3 regions of the Enteractinococcus fodinae genome follow, and region 3 is predicted to be linked to each of the others. Evidence: predicted binding sites of a transcription regulator. Region 3 holds the regulator's gene; each other region holds the start of a gene.
The links. Region 3 encodes HspR, which represses chaperone genes until heat shock. Its sites were predicted from a motif close to AAGTTGAGTCNNNNNGACTCAACTT; they were not measured.

Region 1: the regulator HspR is predicted to act here: its motif matches at 4,445-4,469, upstream of J2S62_RS04670 (ATP-dependent Clp protease ATP-binding subunit).
Region 2: the regulator HspR is predicted to act here: its motif matches at 3,755-3,779, upstream of J2S62_RS11885 (ATP-dependent Clp protease ATP-binding subunit).

Annotation. Positions count from the first base shown of each region.
Region 1 is NZ_JAVDYJ010000001.1:968,407-976,383, forward strand. It holds gene gvpJ (gas vesicle protein GvpJ) at 1-667, shown strand, start outside; gene J2S62_RS04660 (gas vesicle protein K) at 660-989, shown strand; gene J2S62_RS04665 (GvpL/GvpF family gas vesicle protein) at 989-1,777, shown strand; gene J2S62_RS04670 (ATP-dependent Clp protease ATP-binding subunit) at 1,863-4,403, opposite strand; gene J2S62_RS04675 (hypothetical protein) at 4,639-5,562, shown strand; gene J2S62_RS04680 (GntR family transcriptional regulator) at 5,559-5,924, shown strand; gene J2S62_RS04685 (peptide ABC transporter substrate-binding protein) at 6,165-7,802, shown strand; gene J2S62_RS04690 (ABC transporter permease) at 7,923-7,977, shown strand, end outside.
Region 2 is NZ_JAVDYJ010000001.1:2,544,928-2,552,904, forward strand. It holds gene J2S62_RS11880 (alpha-hydroxy-acid oxidizing protein) at 1-1,007, shown strand, start outside; gene J2S62_RS11885 (ATP-dependent Clp protease ATP-binding subunit) at 1,116-3,650, opposite strand; gene J2S62_RS11890 (hypothetical protein) at 3,865-4,074, opposite strand; gene lysS (lysine--tRNA ligase) at 4,084-5,637, opposite strand; gene J2S62_RS11900 (LysR family transcriptional regulator) at 5,712-6,629, opposite strand; gene gabT (4-aminobutyrate--2-oxoglutarate transaminase) at 6,742-7,977, shown strand, end outside.
Region 3 is NZ_JAVDYJ010000001.1:558,922-566,898, reverse strand. It holds gene trmB (tRNA (guanosine(46)-N7)-methyltransferase TrmB) at 164-1,072, shown strand; gene J2S62_RS02615 (glycerate kinase family protein) at 1,073-2,209, opposite strand; gene J2S62_RS02610 (heat shock protein transcriptional repressor HspR) at 2,193-2,723, opposite strand; gene J2S62_RS02605 (DnaJ C-terminal domain-containing protein) at 2,723-3,673, opposite strand; gene J2S62_RS02600 (nucleotide exchange factor GrpE) at 3,686-4,372, opposite strand; gene dnaK (molecular chaperone DnaK) at 4,454-6,298, opposite strand; gene J2S62_RS02590 (nucleoside/nucleotide kinase family protein) at 6,551-7,174, shown strand; gene cls (cardiolipin synthase) at 7,175-7,977, opposite strand, start outside.

The DNA.
Region 1 (7,977 bases), 410 kb from region 3:
AGGCGAGGAAATAGTAGCCAAAATGGCGGGCGGCCACTATCAAGAGGACTTTGCCAAGACGTGGCGCCCAGGTGGGCTGTATCTGACCAACCAACGCTTGGTCGTGTTTCGACGCGACCCAAAAGAAGTGCTGTGGGAGATCGATTTGGCACATATTTATGCATTGCGACTTCACGACCAGCGCACCATCGGTTCAGAAACTCGCACCCGGCTACTCGTCGAGACAGCAGACGGGACGACAACGATGCTCTCTGCTGCTGCACCACAACGCATGCGCGAACTGATCGCACAATCCCGCCCGATGGTAAAACTGCCAGGGGCCCCAGCAACCCCAGATGCCGAGACGAAATCAAGTACTCATGCCTGGGCACTGGAAACCCGAGCCAGCGGAGAAACCTGGCGTGGCGGTTCACTAAAAGTAGACGATGATCGTCTCACATGGCAAGCACCGCTTGATGCGCGTCCCGCCGTGAACCTGGCGTGGGAAGAACTGACCGGTATCGAACTGGTCGAACGCAAAGCCCCCTCCGGTCACAACGCTGTCTTATACCTCACGGGTGAGAACACAGCCGCGTATCTTGCGATCGCACAGCCTGAACAATGGCTACAAACCTTCCGCTCCAAAATGCCCCAGCATGTCGACACGAAAGAGGGGTCCGATGCTTGAAATCGATGAAAACAGTCTCAAACACGGGGTGCTTACTCTCGTCGTGACCCTGGTCGAGGTGATCCAAGAGGCGCTAGAAACCCAAGCAGTGCGTCGTCTTGAGGGCGGAGACCTCACGGAAGAAGAACAAGAACGCCTCGGAGACGCACTCATGGAACTCGATGAAGCTATGGACGAGATCAAAGCCGAACACGGGATTACCGCTTCAGTGGAAGACTTACACCGTGGGCTCGATGATGTGGTGGATGAAGTCATAGATAAATTAATCAACCCCGCACGGTGGGCTGAAGAAGCACAAGGAGAAGGGCAGGCGATGCCATAATGACCACCGGGTTATACGTGTACGCCCTAGTGCCCGCGGACAGTGTCGCCACCTCAGAGCTGCCAGCTGGAATCGATGGCGCGCAGCTTCGGCTCGTCAATAGCGACGGGATCACCGCGATTGTGCACGAGTCTGAAACCGAGCCGTACCAGGGAGCTGACTCTGATGTGCAACGTTGGATCCTCGAACACAGTCAGGTCGTGGATGAGGCTTGGCACGCTGCCGGCACGGTGCTACCGATGACGTTCAACGTGATCGTCGCGCCGGACCCTGAGACCCAACAGGATGCTGCACAGCGACTCGAACAGTGGCTGGCTGCATCCGGTGCCACCATTCGCGACCACCTCGAACGCTTGCGCGAATACGTGGAGCTACGCGTCGACATCTCACTAGACGAAGAAGCCGCCACGGCCTCGCACGAAGATCTCGTGCAGATGCGCCAGGAGGCCGAGACGCGTCCGGCCGGCGTGCAACGGCTCTACCGAAAGCGGATAGAAGAGCGCACCAAACAGGTCGCAGATCGCATGGCGGACGAACTCTATCCCGAATACCGGCAACGACTAGTCGCCCTAGCAGAAGACATGGTCGAAAACGCACGCTTGGGTAAAACCCCGGGCAACGTCACCGTGCTGACCGCCTCGCTGTTGGTCCACAGAGACCAAATCGACGCGGTGGGCGTTGAGCTGGCCGACATTCGAGACACCCAACCGGGGATCAACATCCGATACCTCGGACCATGGCCGCCATACTCATTTTCTGACCTGCCAGAAATGAGCGAACAGGCGTAGCCCTTCAAACATGACCAGGCCGGGTGGTTGCTGTCAACACAGCAACCACCCGGCCTGGTCATGTTTTACCGCCTAGACGCGGAGATTAGGCGGCAATAGCCTTCTCTGCTCGAATCGGTTTGGCAACCAGCGCGTCGTCTTCCACGGTGACCTGTACGGTATCGCCAGCTCCAACGGCTTCGGCAACCAACAGATCCGCCACCTGATCGTCCAGCTTGCGCTGAATGACGCGACGCAGCGGGCGAGCACCATAAGCTGGCTCGTAACCTTCTTCGGCAATCCAGTCCCGAGCTGCTTGATCGACTTCCAGGCTGATGTCCTGGGCGGCCAAGCGCTGTTCGGATGCTTGCAATTGCATACCAACGATGTCGCGCAACTGCTCACGGGTCAGCGGGTTGAACAACAGCGTGTCGTCAATGCGGTTGAGGAACTCCGGACGCATGAATTCACGCAACCGGCCCATAACTTTCTGCTTGATGTCACGCTGAGTGCTTTCGGCATCACCGGAGACGAACCCTAATGGGGCATTCGAAGACATGTGCTCCGAGCCCAGGTTCGAAGTCATAATGACCACGGTGTTGCGGAAGTCCACGGTGCGACCCTGTCCATCGGTCAAGCGTCCATCATCTAATACCTGCAATAGCAGGTTGAAGATATCTGGATGTGCCTTTTCGATTTCGTCCAGTAGGATGACCGAGTACGGACGACGACGCACCCGTTCGGTCAGTTGACCGGCCTCATCGTAACCCACATAGCCCGGAGGGGCACCGACCAGACGAGACACCGTGTGGCGTTCGCCGAATTCCGACATATCGAAACGCACCATGGCGTCTTCGTCGTCGAACAGCGACTCAGCCAGGGCCTTGGCCAGTTCGGTTTTCCCCACACCGGTCGGGCCGAGGAACAAGAAACTGCCGACCGGACGGGATGGATCAGCCATCCCGGTGCGGGAACGACGCACGGCTCGGGCGATCGCAGTGACCGCATCGTCTTGGCCTATGACCCGTTCGTGGAGTTCGGCTTCCAACCGCGCCAGACGAGATTTCTCCGCCTCGGTCATGCGTGCCGCCGGGATACCGGTGGCACGAGAGACCATTTCAGCGATTGCGGCCTCATCGACTACCGATGAGGTCGAGGCCGGGCGAGCGGCGGCTTCGGCCAGCTGCTGGCTGACCTCTTGCACCCGATCGCGGAGTTCCCCGGCGCGTTCGTAGTTTTCTGCGTTGACGGCAGAGTTCTTCTCCGCTTCCAACTCAGCCAACTTCGAGCGCAGCGCTTCAATGTCAGTTGCCGAATCGCCAACCGGACCACGCTGCAATGACAAGCGGGCTCCGGCCTGGTCAATCAGATCAATGGCCTTATCGGGCAAGAACCGATCCGTAATGTACCGGTCTGATAATTCAACGGCGGCACGTAGCGCGTCATCGGTGTAGGTCACCTGGTGATGGTCTGCGTACCGATCGGCAAGCCCATGAAGAATCTGCACCGCGTCCTCAACCGAAGGTTCACCCACGGTGATCGGTTGGAAGCGACGTTCAAGCGCCGAGTCCTTTTCAATCGTGCGGTACTCTTTGAGCGTGGTCGCTCCGACCATGTGCAGGTCACCGCGTGCAAGCCGTGGTTTCAGGATATTTCCGGCATCCATACCACCGGATTCACCAGAGCCACCGGCGCCGACGACCGTGTGCAGCTCGTCGATAAAGACGATCGTGTTGCTGTCTTCCGCCAGCTCCTCGATCGCGCCGGTCAAGCGCTCTTCAAAGTCACCGCGGTACCGGGTCCCAGCAATCATGCCGGGAAGATCCAGGCTGATGACACGGCGCCCCTTCAACTGTGCGGGGACTTTTTCTTCGATGATCGCTTGAGCCAGACCTTCCACAATGGCGGTCTTGCCGACACCGGCCTCACCGATGAGTACCGGGTTGTTCTTGGTTCGACGAGCCAGGACCTCAATGGTTTGTTCAATTTCCTGGTCGCGCCCGATAACTGGATCCAGGCGACCGGCTTTGGCTTCTTCTGTCAGATCCAGGCCGTATTTTTCAAGCATGGACTCCTCAGAGTCGCCCCCAGCCTGTTGCTGGGCTGCTTGCTGGGCGTGGGCTTGCTGGGCCCCAGCCTGCAGCGACTGCGGGGTTACACCGGCTTGAGCCAGCAGACCACCGGCAGGGGAGTCCTGGTTCAACACGAATGCGAAGAACACGTGCTCAGGGTTGATATAGGTCGAACCCATGCCGCGAGCCACTTGGTATGCATCCAAGAGCACTTTTTGTGCAGAGCCATTCAAAGTTGCAGCAGAGGCACCTTGATCTTCCACCGGGGCGGGTAGCTGCTCATCCACAGCGTTGATAATGGCTTTTGGTTCGACGCCAGCCTGGCGGACGCCGGCTGCCGCAGGGTCATCTTCGAGCATGACGCGCAGAATGTGCAGTGCGTCGACTTCAGTTTGACCGCGTTCTACCGCAAATTTGGCAGCATTGGTTACGATCTCGTGGGTCCGCTTGCTCAGCAAGCGGTTGATGTCGACGGGGCTCGCCTGTCGTCCCGGGCGCTGGCCCTGTAGGAAGCGAGCAATAAAATCGTCGAAGGATCCGCCATCTGAACCGGCGGGGCCGAAAAATGCAGGCATTCTTGTCCTCCTAGTACAGGTGAGCATCCTGCCCACCTCGAAAGTTGAGTGCATCTAACTCAAGTAACGCATCGTTGATTTGGATTATTCCGAAAAGGTTCGAATTTTGCAAGAAAGTTGAGTCATAGTGACTCAGGTATCCGGCCAGCGTCCCTGCTGCGCGCTCATAGATTGTATTGACACAATCAAGCTGGGAGGAGTACGGTGATTGTATTGATACATTGAAAGGTTCGTCATGAGTATCGCTATCTGGATCGTTATAGCTTTGGTGTGCTTCGTTATCCCGGCTACCGCCCTGACCCAAGGAGGGAGTCGAAATCCGCAACGTAAGCAGCTTGCGGCGCACGCCCAGCAGGTGGGACTGCCGTTGCCGGCTGCTATGGTGCCGGCGGTGGTTCAGCGTATCAAGCGACGTCAGCGCGGCATGGGAATTGGCGGCGCCACCGGCATCGTGATCGCCACGCTGATCTTCATCGTGTTTTTCGACAATGAGGACGGGGTGGCCCCCGCTTTACTGATTTTCCTCGCCGGCGCAGGTACGGCGCTTGGTGGTGCCTGGGCGATTGCAGCATTTCGGCCAGACCCCGAAGCCGATCGTCCGACAGTGGCGCGCACCCGTTCGATTGGGTTATCGGACTACCTCACCAGGGGTGAACGATTCGGCTTCTGGCTGGTTCCTCTGGTCATGGTGATTGGTTCGCTCGGCGGGGCCGTCCTGCTGCAGCAGCTCCCCGAGATGCCCGGGGTAAACGGTGTGCTAATGGGCAGTAGCATCGCGTTTGCGGCGCTGGTGACATGGGGTATCGCTTTCGTTGCGATCCGGAAAGTGCTGGACGCACCGGCTCGCAGTGCATCCGAGCTCGAACTCGCCTGGGACGATGCCGAACGTGCTGACGGGTTGCGCCAAGTCACGAACCTCACGATCGCCGTCGGCGGGCTTTCGTTAGTATTCTGGCTTATCTGCATCAGCGAAGCGCTCATCTTCGATGGCTTCTACCGTGAGAACGAACCACTGGCCTGGATGATGGGTGGCATCTCGCTGGCCTTTTATGGGCTATTGATCGCGGTCATGGCCTGGGGTCCGATGTCAGCATGGCTGACCGGTCAACGGAAGGGCTATGAACAACGCCAGCTCTGGCCGACAGGGGTGTCGTCGTGACGGTTTTGCGCCTTGATCCGGCAGCTGAGGTGCCACCATATGAGCAACTGCGACGCCAACTTATCCAGCAGATCCAGTCTGGTCAGCTACCTGAAGAAACACGACTCCCTGCGGTGCGGCGGTTGGCGGCAGACCTAGGGGTTGCTCCCGGCACGGTGGCTCGAGCATATAAGGAATTAGAAACCGAAGGCTATCTCGAAACTCGGGGTCGCCACGGAACGATCGTCGCCGCTCAAGCCCAAGGGGAGCACGGGCCAAAAGCCCAAGAGCTGACTGCCCACTATGTCCAACGGATGCAGCAGCTAGGGCTAACACCTAACGAGATTATCGCAGCAGTGCACCGGGCTTTACCGCACGACTGACAGGCGAGGTGGGTGGGTTCCCAGTACCATGATGTAGATTTCAGCGCCCTCGTTAGGCGAACTGGCACCACTGCCACGTCCGGCAGGTGCATGGTTGCTAACATAGCTCCACTCTCGCTTAAATCAGTGGTTCATCTGCAGGGATACCTGAAATTAGCGTGTCATTCATGTAATATGTATCACACTCATCACTACTTGTAGTAATGAGTATCACATCGCACCTTGATGGAGGATCGACGCATGAAACATCGCAAATTAGTAGGTGCCCTTGCCATAACAGCTGCCTCAGCGCTGGCCCTTTCAGCCTGTGCCCCGGGCGGCAATGGGGGAGACGGTGGCACCGATGACGGTGCTGTTAATGGCGAGGCAGCCCAGCCCGTTGACGGGGGCGGCGCTGTCTCGATTTACAACTGTGAACCGCAGAATTTACTGCCCGGTAACAGCACCGAAGTGTGCGGGTCTAAAGTTCTCGAACAACTCTTTACCGGGCTCACTTCAGTTGACTACGAAGATATTGAAGTCGTCCCCGGGGTCGCCGAGAGCTGGGAGAGTGACGATAACATCACGTGGACCTTTGAGCTGAACCAAGACTGGACCTTCCACAACGGTGATCCCATTGATGCTCAGACTTTTGTCGACACCTTCAATTGGACCGTGGATCCCGACAATGCCCAAGCCAACGCCGGCTTCTACGACAGCTTCCTCGGCTACGACGAAGTCGTCAATGGTGACGTGGAAGAACTGGAAGGCGTACGCGCTGTTGATGACTACACGCTAGAAATCGAACTGGTAGAGCCCTTCGGGGATCTGCCCATGATGCTTTCTTACACCGGGTTCTATCCACTTCCTCAAGACGCCATAGACGACATCGACACCTTCGAATCCGCCCCGGTCGGTAACGGCCGATACCAGATGGATGGCGAATGGGTTCACGATGTCGAAATCAAGATGACCCGTTACGAAGACTGGCCTGGTGAGGAACCGGGTGTACCCGAGAGCATCGAATGGCGAATCTATAGCGATGTGGACACCGCGTACATGGACGTTCAATCAGGCGAACTCGACATTGTCGATAACGCACCACCGAATCGGTTTGCGAGCTTGGAAGCCGACTTCGGTGACAATTGGGTAGCCTCCGAAACCTCATCGTTTACCTACCTGGGCTTCCCGATGTATCAGGAAGAATTCACTGACGCCGACATCCGGCATGCGGTTTCGATGGCCATTGATCGGCAAGCGATTCTCGATTCGATCTTTGATGAACGCCACACGGCAGCTCACAGCATCATTCCACCCACGCTGCCCCAAGGTCGCGAGGACGCCTGTGGTGAGCAGTGTCAATTTGATCCGGAAGCTGCCTCTGATCTCTATGAACAAGCTGGTGGACCCTCCGAATTGACCTTGTACTTCAACTCGGGTGCGGGGCACGAGGATTGGATGGAAGCTGTTGCGAACCAGTTGCAGCAGAATCTGCCGATCGATTCAATTAGTTTCGAATCCTTGGAATTCGCGCAGTACCTGGATCTGCAGGAGAGCGAAGAGATCACCGGTCCATACCGTCTCGGCTGGGTACTGTCCTACCCCAGCCCGCAGTACGCGCTGGAACCGATCTACACCACTGACGCCTCATCGAACTACTTCGGCTACTCAAGCGAAGAGTTCGACAGCCTCATCGACGAAGCCAACGCCGCCGAAGAAGGCGAATCCGACGAGCTCTATCAGCAAGCTGAAGACATACTGCTAGAAGATATGCCAGCTGTCCCACTGTGGTTCCAAGACTTCCACACGGTGTATTCAGATCGCATCGACGGTGAGAGTATCAACGTAGATCCGCGAACCTTCCTGCGCGTCGAAGAGGTAGTCGTCACACAGGAATAACCTCCTACCGGCAAACAGGTATCCGGTCTGTCCGACATAGTGCGGACGGACCGGTCCTGTCCCACGTGAGGTAGCACATGAGCTACCTCAACTTCGTATCTGACTGGTCGAAGGACTTATATGATTCGCTACATTCTTCGGCGCATGCTGCAGTTCATCCCGGTGATACTGCTAT
Region 2 (7,977 bases), 2.0 Mb from region 3:
CTTTTGTCCTGGCACCCATTGGTGTGGCCGAGATGGTGCACCAGCAAGCTGATCTTGCGACCGCCGAAGCGGCTGCCACCACTAGGACCCCGATGACGGTCTCGACCCAGGCTTCCGTGCCGATGGAGAAGATTGCCGCTAAATTAGCCGGCACACCGTGGTACTACCAGTTGTATTGGGGCAGCAGCGATGAGGTGGCCTTCAGCATGGTGCGGCGGGCTGAGGCCGCTGGCGCCTCCGCTATCGTCGTCACCCTCGATACGTTTATGCTGGGTTGGCGCACTCAAGATTTAGACAACGGCTTTTTACCCTTCGCCCACGGGATGGGCATCGGTCAATATACCTCAGATCCAGAGTTCGCCAAACTCGTGGAAGCTCGTCTACAAGCCACCTCCCCAAAGGAGAAGTCAAGTGATGAGGCTAGGCCGACGCTAGCTGCAGTGCGTGCACTGATGAACATGAGTAGGCGCTATCCGGGTTCCCTGCGTCAAAATCTGAGGTCGCCTTATCCCAGGGCAGCTGTGGAGACGTTCCTGGAGATCTTTTCTCGTACGGATCTCGGGTGGACCGAACTAGCCCGGCTGCGAGACACCACTGATCTTCCGATTATGATCAAAGGGATCCAACATGCCGATGATGCTCGGCAGGCTCAACGTCTCGGCTTTGATGCGCTGTGGATTTCGAATCATGGTGGACGGCAACTTGATGGGGCGATACCCTCGTTGGACGCCTTGGTCGACGTGCGCCAGACTGTTGGCGCAGAGATGCTGCTGATCTTTGACAGCGGTGTCCGCACTGCCGCAGATGCCATTAAAGCGCTGGCGCTCGGCGCTTCAGCAGTGGCCATCGGTCGGCCGTATCTCTACGGGCTAGCCCTCCACGGGGCTGCTGGTGTGAGCAGTGTCCTGGATTACTTCGCCGCTGAGCTGGATATTAGTCTCGGGCTGATGGGGGTATCCGATATCGCCGATCTCGACGAACAGCATATCCGACCTGCTCGCAGTTGACGGTTCGATACCGGTGGAGAGACGTTCGCCGAAGTTGTTAGAAGGGCGCATAGCAACAAAAAATCGCCGGTACCCTTGCGGGTCCCGGCGATTCTTTGTTAGATCAGGTTAGCTGTCGCTGCCTGCTTCAATAGCTTCACGTTCTGGTGGAGCTTCAATCGATTCGGTTGGCTCAATGATCTCAAATTCCAACTCGTCATCTTTGCCGTCACCCGTTGCGGTGACTTTGATGTGCGAGTGGGCTGGGATCTCACCGTAGAGCAGCTTCTCGGACAGTTTGTCTTCCAGCAAGTCTTGCACTGTACGACGTAGCGGACGGGCGCCCATAGAGGGGTCGTAACCGCGGTTTGCCAGCAGGTACTTGGCTTGGTCGTTGAGTTCGATGCTCAGGTTCTGTTCGGTCAGACGATCCTGCAGGCTCTTGACGAACAGGTCGACAATTTCGACGATCTCGTCGCGAGATAGCTGTGGGAACACAATGACGTCATCAACACGGTTGAGGAACTCCGGACGGAAGTGCTGACGGAGCTCTTCCTGCACGGTGGCCTTCATCCGCTCGTAACCGGTCTGGGTGTCGGAGACCGACTGGAAACCGGTCTGAACACCGCGGGATATGTCCCGGGTACCAAGGTTGGTGGTCATGATGATCACGGTGTTCTTGAAGTCCACCACACGGCCCTGGGAGTCGGTCAGGCGACCTTCTTCCAGAATCTGCAACAGCGAGTTGAACAGGTCCGCGTGGGCCTTTTCAACTTCGTCAAACAACACGACGGAGAACGGACGACGACGAACGCGTTCGGTCAGCTGACCGCCTTCTTCGTAGCCAACGTAACCCGGAGGGGCACCGAAGAGTCGTGAGACTGTGTGCTTTTCTTGGAATTCTGACATGTCCAAGGTGATGAGTGCTTCTTCGTCACCGAAGAGGAACTCAGCCAGGGTCTTGGCCAGCTCAGTTTTACCAACACCCGTTGGGCCAGCAAAGATGAACGAACCGGTTGGACGGTTCGGATCCTTCAGCCCGGCACGGGTACGACGGATCGCACGCGATAAAGACTTGACTGCTTCGTCCTGGCCAATGACCCGGCGGTGCAGTTCGCCTTCCATGTTGCGCAGACGTTCGGCTTCGGTTTCGGACAACCGGAAGACCGGGATACCGGTGGACTTGGACAGCACTTCGGCGATCATGTCCTCATCAACTTCGGCGATGCCGGTGGCTGCTTCTTCGCGCCATTCGCGTTCTTTAGTATTGCGCTCGTCTTGCAGCTGCTGTTCTTTGTCACGCAGCGAGGCGGCGCCTTCGAAGTCTTGGCCGTCAATGGCGGCTTCCTTCTCCTGGCGCACTTTCTCGATGCGAGCATCGTATTCTTTGATCTCCGGTGGGGTCGACATCCGTTGGATGCGCAACCGAGCGCCGGCCTCATCGATCAGGTCGACTGCCTTATCGGGCAGGAAGCGATCCGAGATGTAGCGGTCAGCCATCACGGCGGCTGAGTGCAGTGCATCATCGGTGATGGACACGCGGTGGTGGGTCTCGTAGCGGTCACGCAGACCGCGCAGAATCTCCACGGTGTCTTCCACGGATGGTTCATCTACCTGGATGGGCTGGAAGCGACGTTCCAGGGCAGCATCTTTTTCGATGTGCTTGCGGTATTCGTCCAGCGTGGTGGCACCGATGGTCTGGAGTTCACCACGGGCCAGCATTGGCTTCAGGATGGAGGCGGCGTCGATAGCGCCTTCGGCGGCACCGGCCCCAACCAACGTGTGAATTTCGTCGATGAACAGGATGATGTCGCCGCGGGTGCGGATTTCTTTGAGCACCTTTTTCAGGCGTTCTTCGAAGTCACCGCGGTAGCGGGACCCTGCAACCAGCGATCCCAGGTCCAGGGTGTAGAGCTGTTTGTTCTTCAGGGTTTCTGGGACATCATCGCGCACGATGGCTTGTGCCAGCCCTTCGACAACAGCGGTTTTACCGACACCGGGTTCACCGATGAGGACCGGGTTGTTTTTGGTACGACGTGAGAGTACCTGCATGACACGTTCCATTTCATCGGAACGACCAATAACAGGATCAAGCTTCGATTCGCGAGCTGCTGCGGTGAGGTTGGTACCGAACTGGTCCAGGACAACTGAACCGGCCGGCTGGCCCTGGCTGGAACCACTCTGGGACACGCCCGCTGGTTCTTTGCCTTCGCCTTCGCCCGAGCCTTGGTAGCCCGACAGCAACTGAATGACGGTCTGGCGGACGCGATTCAGATCAGCGCCAAGCTGTACCAGAACCTGAGCGGCTACGCCTTCGCCTTCACGGATCAGACCCAGCAGGATGTGCTCGGTGCCAATGTAGTTGTGGCCCAGCTGCAGTGCTTCACGCAGCGAGAGTTCTAAAACTTTTTTGGCGCGCGGGGTAAATGGGATGTGGCCGGATGGGGCTTGCTGGCCCTGGCCAATAATTTCTCGTACCTGCTCGCGCACAGCACCCAATGAGACATCGAGAGACTGTAAGGCTTTGGCGGCAACGCCATCACCTTCGTGGATCAACCCGAGCAGGATGTGCTCGGTACCGATGTACGAGTGGTTGAGCATGCGCGCTTCTTCCTGCGCAAGCACTACGACTCGTCGGGCCCGATCGGTGAATCTTTCAAACATGGGCACACTCCTTGCTGACTGTTGAATCTGATCGTACTGAGTTATATGAGGTATTGAGACTGCTGTTCACTGCTGGGCGAAGGGAATGTGCCATTATTTACCCTAAGCTGAGTCACCCTGACTCATGGTAGGTTCGCACACACCGTTCCTATCCCACAAACGTAGTGGTTGAGGCTGTGGATAACCAGAGTTGGTGCAGCGTTATTCCGAAGCGTTACAGCTTTTCGATCACAGCGTCATCGTCGCCGTCTCGTTCCGCGGCTTTCTTCTGCGCCCACAGTTGGGCTTCGCGTTCTTCGGCTTCACGGCGGGCGTCGCGCTCACCGGAGTCACCCCGAAACAGCGAGCGCATGACTAACCAAAAGATAAAGAACAGCCCGATGGATGGGGCTAGTACTTCAAAGTAATCCATGAAAACGTCCACGGTGTCTCCTTACTCGTTGCCCTCTTCTGGTTTGAGCAGCGGGAACAGGATCGTTTCACGAATCCCGGTCCCGGTGAGTAACATGACCAGCCGGTCGACACCCATGCCCAGACCACCAGTTGGTGGGGCACCATATTCTAGAGCACGCAGGAAGTCGTGGTCTAGCTGCATGGCTTCTTCATCACCGGCAGCCGCGGCCTCGGATTGCGAGGTCAGACGCTCACGCTGGATGACCGGGTCGATGAGCTCGGAGAATGCGGTGCCAATTTCATAGCCGTCGATGATCAGATCCCAGGCTTCGACCATGCGCGGGTCTTGCCGGTGCGGGCGCGCCAGTGGTTGGGCGGCCTGCGGGTAGTGATACACGAAGGTCGGCTGCACCAGGTTGGGCTCGACGAGCTCGTCGAAGAGTTCCAGCGCTAGTTCTTGTGCGTCGTTGTGCTTGCTGGCATCAACGTCGATGTTTTGGGCTTTGGCGATCGCCAGTAGTTCTTCGGCGGTGGTATCCGGGGTGACTTCTTGGCCCACAGCTTCGGAAACGGCCGGGTAGAACTCGCGCCATTCCCACTCGGTGTCCAACACGATCGTGTTGCCTTCTGGGGTGGTGAGTTCTTGTTCGACGCCGGCGGCTTTGGCCGCGGCCAAGATGACCTCGCGGATCCTCTCGGCCATGCCGTACATATCCGAGTAGGCCTCGTAGGCTTCTAGCATCGTAAATTCTGGCGAGTGCGTGGAGTCGACACCTTCGTTGCGGAAGACCCGGCCGATTTCGAAAATCTTGTCAATCCCGCCGACGACGGCGCGCTTGAGGTACAGCTCGGTGGCGATACGCAGCGTCATCGTCTGGTCAAACGCGTTGAGGTGCGTCTCAAACGGGCGGGCCTGTGCCCCACCGTGAATCAGCTGCAGGATCGGGGTTTCGACTTCGATGTACCCCTGGTCTTCCAGGGTGCGTCGGATCGCCCGAACCACACCGGCACGTTTGTGGACCATTTCGGCGGCTTCTTGGCGGACAATCAAGTCCGCGTAGCGCTGGCGGACCCGGGTTTCTTCGGCCAGGTCGGCGTGCAGCACCGGCAGTGGCCGTAGCGCTTTGGAGGCCATGGTCCAGGAGTCCGCCATGATGGACAGTTCACCGCGCTTGGAGGTGATGACCTCACCGGTGACCGAAATGTGGTCACCCAGATCGACCAGGTGCTTATACGAATCCAGCGAGTCGGCACCAACCCGAGCCTGGGACAGCATGACCTGCAGACGAGGATGCTCGCCGGCGGCACCGCCTTCTTGCAGGCTGGCAAAACACAGCTTTCCGGTGTTGCGCTGGAATACGACGCGACCGGCCACCGAGACGATGTCACCGGTTTCAACCCCCGGTTCCAGATCGGGGTACTTTTCCCGGATCTCGGCGAGCGTATGCGTGCGGTCTACCTCAACCGGGTAGGCGGCAACACCTGCGTCAAGCAGTTCCTGGCGTTTGGCCTGGCGAACTTTGCGTTGATCGCGGGTGTTCTCGACGTCGTCGACGGTGGAGGGGCTGGTGTTTGAAGTGTTGGTCGTACTCACGTCCCATAGTCTAGCCCGGTGCGGCCGCTCATACCGGCGTTATGTCCGGTTTGGGCGGATTAATCGCCCCTGGCTCACGATCGACTGCGCCCCGAGACCTCGATCGGGCCCGGGGTCAGTTCCGGATAGCGGGCCTGCGCGAATGTAGCCAGCTGTTCCGCGAGAGCTTGCACCTGCTCGCTGGCGTAGTGATCTGCCCGCCAGCCGGCATGCAACCCGACCGACAGCACGTGCCCGCGCGAGGTAATCTTTGCCGGCTTCAGGCCGAAGAACGCATCTTCGGTGACCACTGCGACGCCGTTGCCCGTGGCGACCAGCGCTTGGGCGACGCGACCCGAATTGGTTTCGACGATATCGGGCACGGTCAGGCCCGCGACGTCGATGGCGCCGTCCAGCACACGTCGTGACATAAACTCTGGCGTGGCGACCACGACGCGTTCGTCGACGAGCTCTTCCAGCCGAATTTCGTCGCGCTGCGCCCAGGGATGAGTCGGGGCGACATAGGCCCACACAGGTAGCTCGACCAGGGCGACCGAGGCGAGTTGGCGGGGAGGCTCAGACGGCATGATGACTAAGTCGGCGGTATGGACTGCTTGCTCGAGCGAACTTCCCAGTGGGGTTTCAATGACGTGGGAGTGCAGTTCGGACGAATCCAGGGTCGCAACAAATGGGATGACCACATCGATGAGCGTGGTGCCCGGGGCGGCAAAGGTGATCTCGCTAAACCGTCCCGTCGACAGCATCTTGGCAAACGCCTCAGCTTTATGGATTTCGTTGACGAGTTGTTGTGCGACCGGCAGGAACTCTTCGCCCGCGGCGGTCAGCGTGACCCCCGAATGACTCGACTGCAAGAGGGTGACCTGCAGGTGGCGTTGGAGTTTTTGCAGTTGCCGCGACAGCGCCGGTTGGGTGATATTAAGTTTGCCCGCCGCCACCGATACGTTGCGCGTGTCGGCGACCGTGAGAAATGCTGTGAGTAACCGCTCGTCCATAACCGTTAAGCATACCTGCGATGACGAGATTCTATTGGCCGCGCATAGCCGTGGTGCCGCATAATGGGAAGGACAACCCGTTGTCTTATCGAGCCGTCAAAAAGGATTTCCCATGTCGCGTGAACCGTTAGATCAGTCCCGCAAACTTGTGACCGAATTGCCTGGACCAAAAGCCCGTGAAATGCGTGAACGGATGGAAACCTACGTTCCCAAAGCGCTCAGCCCTTCGACCCCGGCGTTTGCCTCGCGTGTTGAAGGTGGCATCCTCGAAGATGTGGACGGCAACCGCCTGATCGATCTGGGCGCTGGTATCGCCGTTACGACCGTGGGCGCTTCACACCCGAAAGTCGTCGAAGCCGTCAAACAACAGGTCGAAGACTTCACCCACACCTGCTTTATGGTCACCCCGTATGACTCCTACACCCAGTTGGCGCAGCGCCTAGATGAGCTGGTCCCCATCTCGGGCCAGACCCGCAGCGTGCTGTTGAACTCGGGAGCCGAAGCCGTCGAGAACGCAGTAAAAATTGCCCGCGCCTACACCGGCAAGCAAGCGATCGCCGCCTTTGATCACGCCTATCACGGTCGCACGACCCTGACCATGGGGCTGACCGCCAAAAACATGCCCTATAAGGACTCCTTCGGCCCATTTGCGTCCGAACTCTACCGCGTACCGGGCTCCTACCCCTTCCGCGATGGGCTCAGCGGCGAAGAAGCAGCCGCCCGCACCATCTCCTCGCTGGAATCGCAGATCGGTGCGAATAACCTCGCCGCGGTGATCATGGAACCAATTCAGGGCGAAGGTGGGTTTATTGTGCCCGCCGAAGGCTTCCTGGCCAAGGTCGTCGAATGGTGTAAAGCCAACGACGTGCTATTCATTGCCGATGAAGTCCAGACCGGTTTCGTCCGTACCGGCACCTGGTTCGCCTCCGAGACTGAAGGCATCGAACCTGATCTGATCACCCTGGCCAAAGGCATCGCCAACGGTATGCCGCTATCTGCGGTCACCGGGCGGGCTGAAGTCATGGATGCTGTGCACCCCGGCGGCCTGGGCGGCACCTATGGCGGTAACCCCGTTGCCGTGGCAGCAGGGCTGGCAGCCATTGAGGTCATGGAAGAAGAAAACCTCACTGCAAAAGCCACCCGCATCGGTGAGATCATTACCGACCACTTCCAGCAGGTACAACAAGACGACCCGCGCGTCGCTGACATTCGTGGTCGCGGTGCGATGATGGCCGTGGAACTCGTTGACCCCGAAACGAAAGCACCGTTGGCAGAGCTGGTCAATCAGATTGCCGTCGAAGCCCGGAAACAAGGCGTCATTACGCTGACCGCTGGCACCTACGGCAAC
Region 3 (7,977 bases):
ACTCGTTATCCTTAACTGTAATACTTTCATCCCCAAATCCAACACGTCCCACGTGCGCTGACTGCCTGCACTACGCTAGTCATGCACCAATCCGGTGGTCGTGCAGTTGCTCTCGACCTCAGCTGTTGGCCACCGTCCCCACAGAAAGACTGAACAATACGCTATGACGCCTGCTAAACATCACCGCCCCGATGACGCGAATCATCTTGCCAACGACGAGGTACCGTCGGGATACCAAAAAGTCGAAACCCCTCAGGGCGTCAAGATCGTGCGCGAAGGTCCCGTATCGTTTGTGCGCCGAGAATTAGCCATGTCGCCCAACCGTCAAAAGCTGTGGGAAGAGCACCAGGGCACCACGGTACTGCCGGTGGCGCGATCCTTCGCGGACACCTCAGTGGCCCCCGAATCATATCTGGACGTGGCTTCGGTGTGGGGTCAGGACGGACCGCTGATTGTGGACGTCGGGGTGGGTCACGGTGAGTCGACTTTTGCCGGGGCGCAAGCGCATCCGGAAGCGAACTTTTTAGCCGTCGAAGTGTACCGGCCCGGGCTGGCCAAACTCCTGGACCGAGTCGTCACAGAAGACGTGATCAACGTCCGGATGGTGGAGGCCAACGCCCCGGAGGTATTAGACCACATGCTGCCGGCGGCTTCGGCCCAGGAAGTCTGGGTGTTCTTCTCGGATCCGTGGCAGAAGAACCGGTACCACAAACGTCGGCTGATTCAACCGAAATTCTTGGACCGGGTCGCGCGCGTGCTAGTCGACGGCGGGCTGTTGCGACTGGCCACCGACTGGTCACACTATGCTGCGCACATGCGTGATGTGGCCGAAGCACACGTTGAGTTCGAAAATCTGTATCCGGGCCGGCTGGCCGGCAACGAGTCGCCGCTGACGGCGGCACGCGTGCAGGGCACCGACGATGACAACCCGATGCCAGAGGCACAAGCGCTCGATACCTTGGGCGGTTGGGCGCCGCGGTTCGACACGCGTCCCGTCACCAGTTTCGAGGCCAAGGCACAACGTGCCGGACGCTACATCTTTGACCTGACGTATCGGCGGGTGGACCGCTAATTACCGGCTGACCGAAGCTGCCAGCCAGGTTCGCAGAATGTTTTCGGCCGTGGTGGCCAGGTTTTGCGCGGTGTCGGCCAGGGCGGTGTCGAGGTCTTGGGGTCCGGGCGTGATGCTATGGATTGCCATGATGCCGTGTTCGTAGACCTCGTGCGCGCCGGGACCGATGGCTCCGACGACGGCGATGACCGGGGTGTTGGTTCGACGGGCCACCCCGATGGGCACTTTGCCGGCCAGGGATTGGCCATCGAGTTGTCCTTCACCGGTCAGAATCAGGTCGGCTTGGACCGCGAGCTCATCGAATCCCACCGTATCCAGGACGGCGTCGATGCCGGATTTCAGTTCGGCGTTAAAAAATGCATGCATGCCGGCTGCGAATCCGCCCGCTGCTCCCCCACCGATCAGGTGCTCAACTTCGACCCCTACATCTCGGGCGATCACGGCGGCGGCGTGGGTGGTGGCGGCTTCCAGACGCCGGACCATCGCGTCATCGGCACCTTTTTGTGGTGCAAACGTAGCGGCCGCACCTTCTGGTCCCAGCAGCGGGTTCGTAATGTCGGTCAGCACCGTCATGGAGCGGGGACGACGGACACCCGATGCGTCAATCCGTGCGATCTGGCCCAGGGTGGCGCCGGTGGGCACAAAAGCGCGGCCTGTGTCGTCAAAAAATTTCACCCCGCAGGCAGCGGCTGCACCGCAGCCTAGATCGTGGGTCGCAGAACCCCCGGCACCGACGAGCAGACGGTGAGAACCCAGCCGATTCAGGAGTTCGCCCACCCCGTAGGTGGTCGTGGCTTCGGCGTTCGGTGTCGCGGTCAGGGGCAGGCCCGCGGCGGAAGCCAGCTCGATAACCGCCCGACCGTCGGGGAGCAGCCCGTATGTCGCTGCCACCGGGTGATGTTCCGGGCCGGTGACTTCGACGGTGTGGCGCGTGCCGCCGACAGCGGTCACCAGGGCGTCAACGGTTCCCTCGCCACCATCGGCCATGGGTAGTGCGTTGATTGTCGCCGTGGGCGCGGCACGTCGAATGCCGGTCGCCAGTGCGTCGGCAACTTCCGAAGATGTCAGCGAACCTTTAAACGCATCGGGCATCAAGAAGATGTTCAACTGGCGGGACCGCTTACTGGGTGAGTTCAAAACGTGGCTTATTTAGTGCGTATCGGGGCGCGGATTGTTCTAGCGCGAACCGCACGGCCTGCTCAACACGTTGCTGATCAAAATACTGCCGACGCCGCTCTTCGGAGAATGGCGAGGTCGGTTCGCGGGCGCCGTTGGGCTCTTCTGGGCCGTGAATATTGGTGGTCACCCCGGTCGCGCCGGCGGTGAACGTGCGCGAAAATGACACGTGGGAGCGCATCACGCTAATTTGCTCGAGGAGTTCCCCCACCGTATCGCGCAACTCATCGACTTCGGCTTCGAGTTCCACGATACGGCGGATTCCCTCGAGTGAAACACCGTCACGTGACAACGATTGAATACGACGCAGGCGTTTCACGTCTTCGGCAGAATACCGGCGTTGTCCGCCTGCTTGTCGCGCCGGGACCACCAGCCCCATGCGGTCGTATTGCCGCAGGGTCTGAGGGTGCATATCGGCCAGCTGCGCTGCGACCGAAATGACGTAAACCGGATCGTGTTTGTGACGGTTGACCATTACAACTTAGCCTTCTTTACCAGCTCGGCCCGCGGGTCCACGTCAGCAGTTGCCTCCCGGTACGCTTCGACCGCGGCACGGGCTGCGTCGTTGAGGTTGGCTGGGACGTCAATGACCAGTTCGACCAGCATGTCACCGGTCTGTTTGGTGGTCTTCACGCCCCGGCCGCGCAGCCGCAGCACCCTGCCCGACGATGACCCGGCGGGTACACCGATTTTCACGGTGCCATCCAGTGTCGGTACCTCGATGGTAGTACCCAGTACCGCTTCATCGAAAGATACGGGAACCTTCAGCCGAATATCGTGGCCGTCGCGTTCAAATACCGGATGACTTGCCACCGAGACTCGGACCATCAGATCGCCGCGACCGCCCGAACCTTGTTGGCCTTTGCCTTTGACACGCACCGTCTGACCGTCTTTGACGCCGGCGGGGATGCGGACCTCTTGGTTGGCCCCATAACTGGTGGTGATGTGTTTGGTGGTGCCGCGAATCGATTCCGCAAAGCTGATGGTGGTGCCGGTCTTAATATCGGGCCCCTTTTCGGGAGGTGGTTGTTGAAAACCGCTGAACCCACCACGGCCACCGCCACCAAAACCGCCGAAGATATCACTGAACCCAGCGTGTCGACCGCCACCAGCCTGGCCGAACAGACCCGAGAAGATGTCCTCGAATCCCGCCTGACCACCGCCGGTGCCACCGGCAAAGCGGGCCCCGGATCCCATGGCGCGCAACTGGTCATATTCCTGGCGCTGTTTGGGGTCCGAGAGCACCGTGTTGGCTTCGGTAATTTCTTTGAACCGTTTTTCGGCGGTCGCGTCGTTGGGGTTCGCGTCGGGGTGGTATTTTCGGGCGAGCTTGCGGTAGGCCTTCTTGATTTCGTCGGCGCTGGCGTTCTTGTCGACACCCAAAATGGCGTAGAAGTCTTTTTCTAGCCAATCCTGTGAGGCCATGTGACCCCTCCCCTACTCTTGGCCGGCCGATACCATGACTTGCGCCGCCCGGAGAACACGCTCGTTATACAAGTATCCATTACGGAAGACCTGCACGATATGTTCCTCGGCGACCTCGTCAGAGGGTTGGCGCAGCATCGCTTCGTGATGGACCGGATCAAACGGCTCCCCGACCAGGGCATCACCGTCGTGCTTGACCAAACCAAAGCCTTCCAGCGTGTTCTGCAGCTTGCGTGCGATCGCAGCAAAAGGACCGTCCAAGTCGCCTGCGGCTTCCGCGGCGTCGATGTCATCAAGTACCGGCAGCATCGCTTCGAGCATGCTGTAGGTCGCGTTGTCCTTGGCGACATCACGGTCACGTTCTACACGACGACGATAGTTGACGAACTCGGCTTGCAACCGCTGCAAATCTCCGCGCAATTCGGCGGCCTCATCGGTCGTGGCTGCCTCGTCAACGGCCTCTTCACCGGAGTCAGTTTCAGCCTCTGCGCCGGCCGCGTTGAGAATGTCCTCCACCTGCGACAGCGGGTCAGCGTGTTCTTCATTTTCGGTCTCGGCGGCCTGGTCCTGCTGGCCTGTCTGGTCTTGTTGGTCTTGCTGGGCAGACTGGTCGCGCAGTTCACCGGTTTCTGGGTCGATCCGACGCTTATCGGTGAAACGGATCGGTTCGTGTTCTTCGTTATTGGACTGATCGGTCATGGCTACTCCTTGAAACTCAACAACCAAGGCCGGCCGGAAACCGGCCGGCCTTGGTCATGCAATTACGTGGTGACGTGAAGACTACTTCTTCTCGTCTTCATCAATGACTTCGGCATCCACGATGTCTTCGTCGTCATTGTTGTTATCGGTTGCAGTCTGGGCGGTGTCCTGGTCCGACTGCGCGTAGAGAGCTTCACCGATCTTGGTCTGCGACTGCTGCAGTTTCTCAAATGCAGCCTGCACTTCAGCGTCGTTGTCCTGCTTCTCCAGGGCTTCCTTGAGTGCATCAACGTCGGCCTGAACCTCGGACTTGACGTCCTCGGGCAGTTTTTCGTCGTTTTCTTTGAGCAGCTTGTCAACCGAGTACGCGGTGGTTTCAGCGGCGTTGCGCGCTTCAGCGGCTTCGCGGCGCTTCTTATCTTCTTCCGCGTGAGCTTCGGCGTCTTTGACCATGCGATCAATCTCTTCATCCGACAGCGAGGTACCACCGGTAATCGTCATCGATTGCTCGGCACCGGTCGAGCCATCCTTGGCCGAAACGTGCACAATACCGTTGGCGTCGATGTCGAAGGTGACCTCAATCTGCGGCATGCCGCGAGGCGCTGGCGCAATCCCGGTCAGCTGGAAGTTGCCCAGTGGCTTGTTGTCGCGAGTGAACTCGCGCTCACCCTGGAACACCTGGATATCTACCGATGGCTGATTGTCGTCGGCCGTGGTGAAGGTTTCCGAACGCTTCGTTGGGATCGCGGTGTTGCGCTCGATCAGTTTGGCCATCACGCCACCTTTGGTTTCAATACCAAGCGACAGCGGAGTGACGTCAATGAGCAGCACGTCTTTGCGGTCACCAGCCAGCACACCGGCCTGGATAGCAGCACCTACGGCGACAACCTCGTCAGGGTTGACACCCTTGTTTGGTTCTTTGCCGCCGGCAAGTTTCTGCACCAGTTCGGTGACTGCTGGCATACGGGTCGAGCCACCGACCATAACGACGTGGTCAATGTCTGAAACCGACACGCCGGCTTCCTTAATGACGTCTTCGAATGGACGACGAGTGCGCTCCAGCAGGTGAGAGGTCATGTCCTCGAATTTGGCGCGCGACAGGTGCTCATCGAGGTGGACCGGACCGTTTTCGGTCACCGAGAGGTACTGCAGCGAAATGTTGGTCGAGGTCGCCGAGGACAGCTCTTTCTTGGCCTGTTCGGCGGCTTCCTTCAGACGCTGCAGCGCAATTTTATCCTTGGACAGGTCAGCACCGGATGCCTTGGCCTGTTCCAGCAGCCAATCTACGATGACCTGGTCCCAGTCGTCACCACCAAGACGGTTGTCACCGGCGGTCGAGCGAACCTGAATGGTTGAGAAATCGTCGTCGTCTTTGCCAACTTCCAGCAGGGAGACGTCGAACGTACCGCCACCGAGGTCGAAGACCAGGATCAGTTCGTCTTCTTTACCGCGTTCCAGACCGTAGGCCAGGGCGGCCGAGGTTGGCTCGTTGATAATACGCGAAACGTTCAACCCAGCGATCTCGCCGGCTTCCTTGGTGGCCTGGCGCTCAGCGTCGTTGAAGTATGCCGGCACGGTGATGACCGCGTCGGTGACCTTTTCACCGAGGTATTCTTCAGCGTCGTGCTTGAGCTTCATCAAGATACGAGCCGAGATTTCCTGAGCGGTGTACGACTTGTCGTCAATTTCAGTTTTCCAGTCGGTACCCATGTGGCGCTTAACCGAAGAAATGGTGCGCTCGGGGTTGTTGACGGCCTGACGCTTGGCAATATCACCGGTCAGCACTTCGCCACCCTTGGTGAATGCAACGACCGACGGGGTGGTGCGAGCGCCCTCAGCGTTGGCGATAACCGTTGGGTCGCCACCTTCGAGGACGGCGACCACTGAGTTGGTCGTCCCGAGGTCAATACCTACAGCACGTGACATATGGAATCCTTTCGTAACAAATACTTTGCAGTATCAAAACTTTGCGAGCCTGCTCCTTGAGCTTTCATCACTCAACTTGCCACAGTGAGCGGCCTGATGTCAAACCAAACCTGAGCCGAGCAGACTCAACTTTCTGTCTGCCATATGCAGCGCATAGGGCGCGAAAATTATTCCCGACCCGCGCACCTGTGACGCGCCACACGCAGCTGCTATACCCTTCTAGCGGCCCACAGTGTGCCCTACGATTGAGGCATGTCGCATTACTCTGCAGCTCACCCCCTGATCATCGGGATTGACGGCCGCTCCGGCTCTGGAAAAACCGTCCTGTCGAAAGTCCTGGCCGAAAATCTCTCCGCCGATTACGAGGTCACCGTGCTGCGGCTCGAGAACCTCTATCCCGGGTGGCAGGGATTACAGGCCGGGATGGAAACGTTCAGTCGTGACGTCCTCCCGAAATTAGCCGCAGGCGAAACCGCGACGTATCAGACCTGGGATTGGCATGCCGACGACCAGCCCGACGGCGGCCCCGGGCCAGAAGTGACCACGAAACCAACCGAGGTCATCATTTGCGAGGGGGTCGGAGTCGGTGCCCGAGCCAACCGCGAGCTGCTGGATGTGCTCATTTGGTTGCGCGTGCCCGATCAGGTGCGGCATGACCGGGCGATGTCGCGCGATGGCGACAGCTATCGGGGGAAGTGGGACACCTGGGCGGCCCAAGAACGTCGGATGCTGGATCAAGACCAGATTTATGACGCGGCAGACCTTGTCCTGGTGGCCGATGAGCCCGACGAACGGCATCACACCTCGGCCTTGGCCGTGGTCAAGGCGTTATTGGGCGTGGATCGCAGCGTGACGGGCCCGTCGGAATCCGATTAATTATTGCAGCGCCGAGGTCAGCCGGAAGACATTATCGAGCCAGCGCTTATATCGCGGGCGCGCCAGCCAATCTTTGAGCATCAGGTGCTCGCATTTGTCCTGGTACATGTCGATGATCGCATCGAGTTTGGCGACCTCTTCGGCACCCACGACCATGACGGTCAGCTCCGAGTTGAGTGAAAACGACCGCATATCCATATTGGATGAGCCAAACACCGCAACATCGTCGTCGATGGTAAACATTTTGGAGTGCAAGACGTCCGGATCCGGGTAGCGATAAATGTGGATGCCGGCCCGCAACAGTTGCTCATAATAGGACTGTTGGGCGTGCTGAACCGCCATCTGGTCTGCGCGCCGGACCACCAGCACTTCCACGCGCACCCCGCGCTGGGCCGCTGTGGTCAGGGCGTAGAGCATTGAATCGTCGGGTACCAAATACGGAGTGACCACGCGGATGGTGTGCTGCGCGGCGTAAAACAAATGGTTGAAGGCCCGCAGATTATTCTCTTGCGAAAACCCCGGACCCGATGGGAGCAGCTGGGCCGCTGGTCCTTCGTGGTCCTCAATTTCGTCTTCGGTCACATCGCGCAGTTCGTGGTGCAGTTGTAACCCGGTTTCCGAAAACCAATCGGTGGCAAACACGACGTCCAGGGACGCGACGGTCGGGCCTTCCACGCGGGCCATCATGTCCACCCAGTGTCGGTTGAGCCGGTGTGCCGAGGGACGTTTATACCCGGGTTCGATGAGATTGATCGATCCGGTATACCCCACCAGCCCGTCGACCACGATCATTTTGCGGTGGT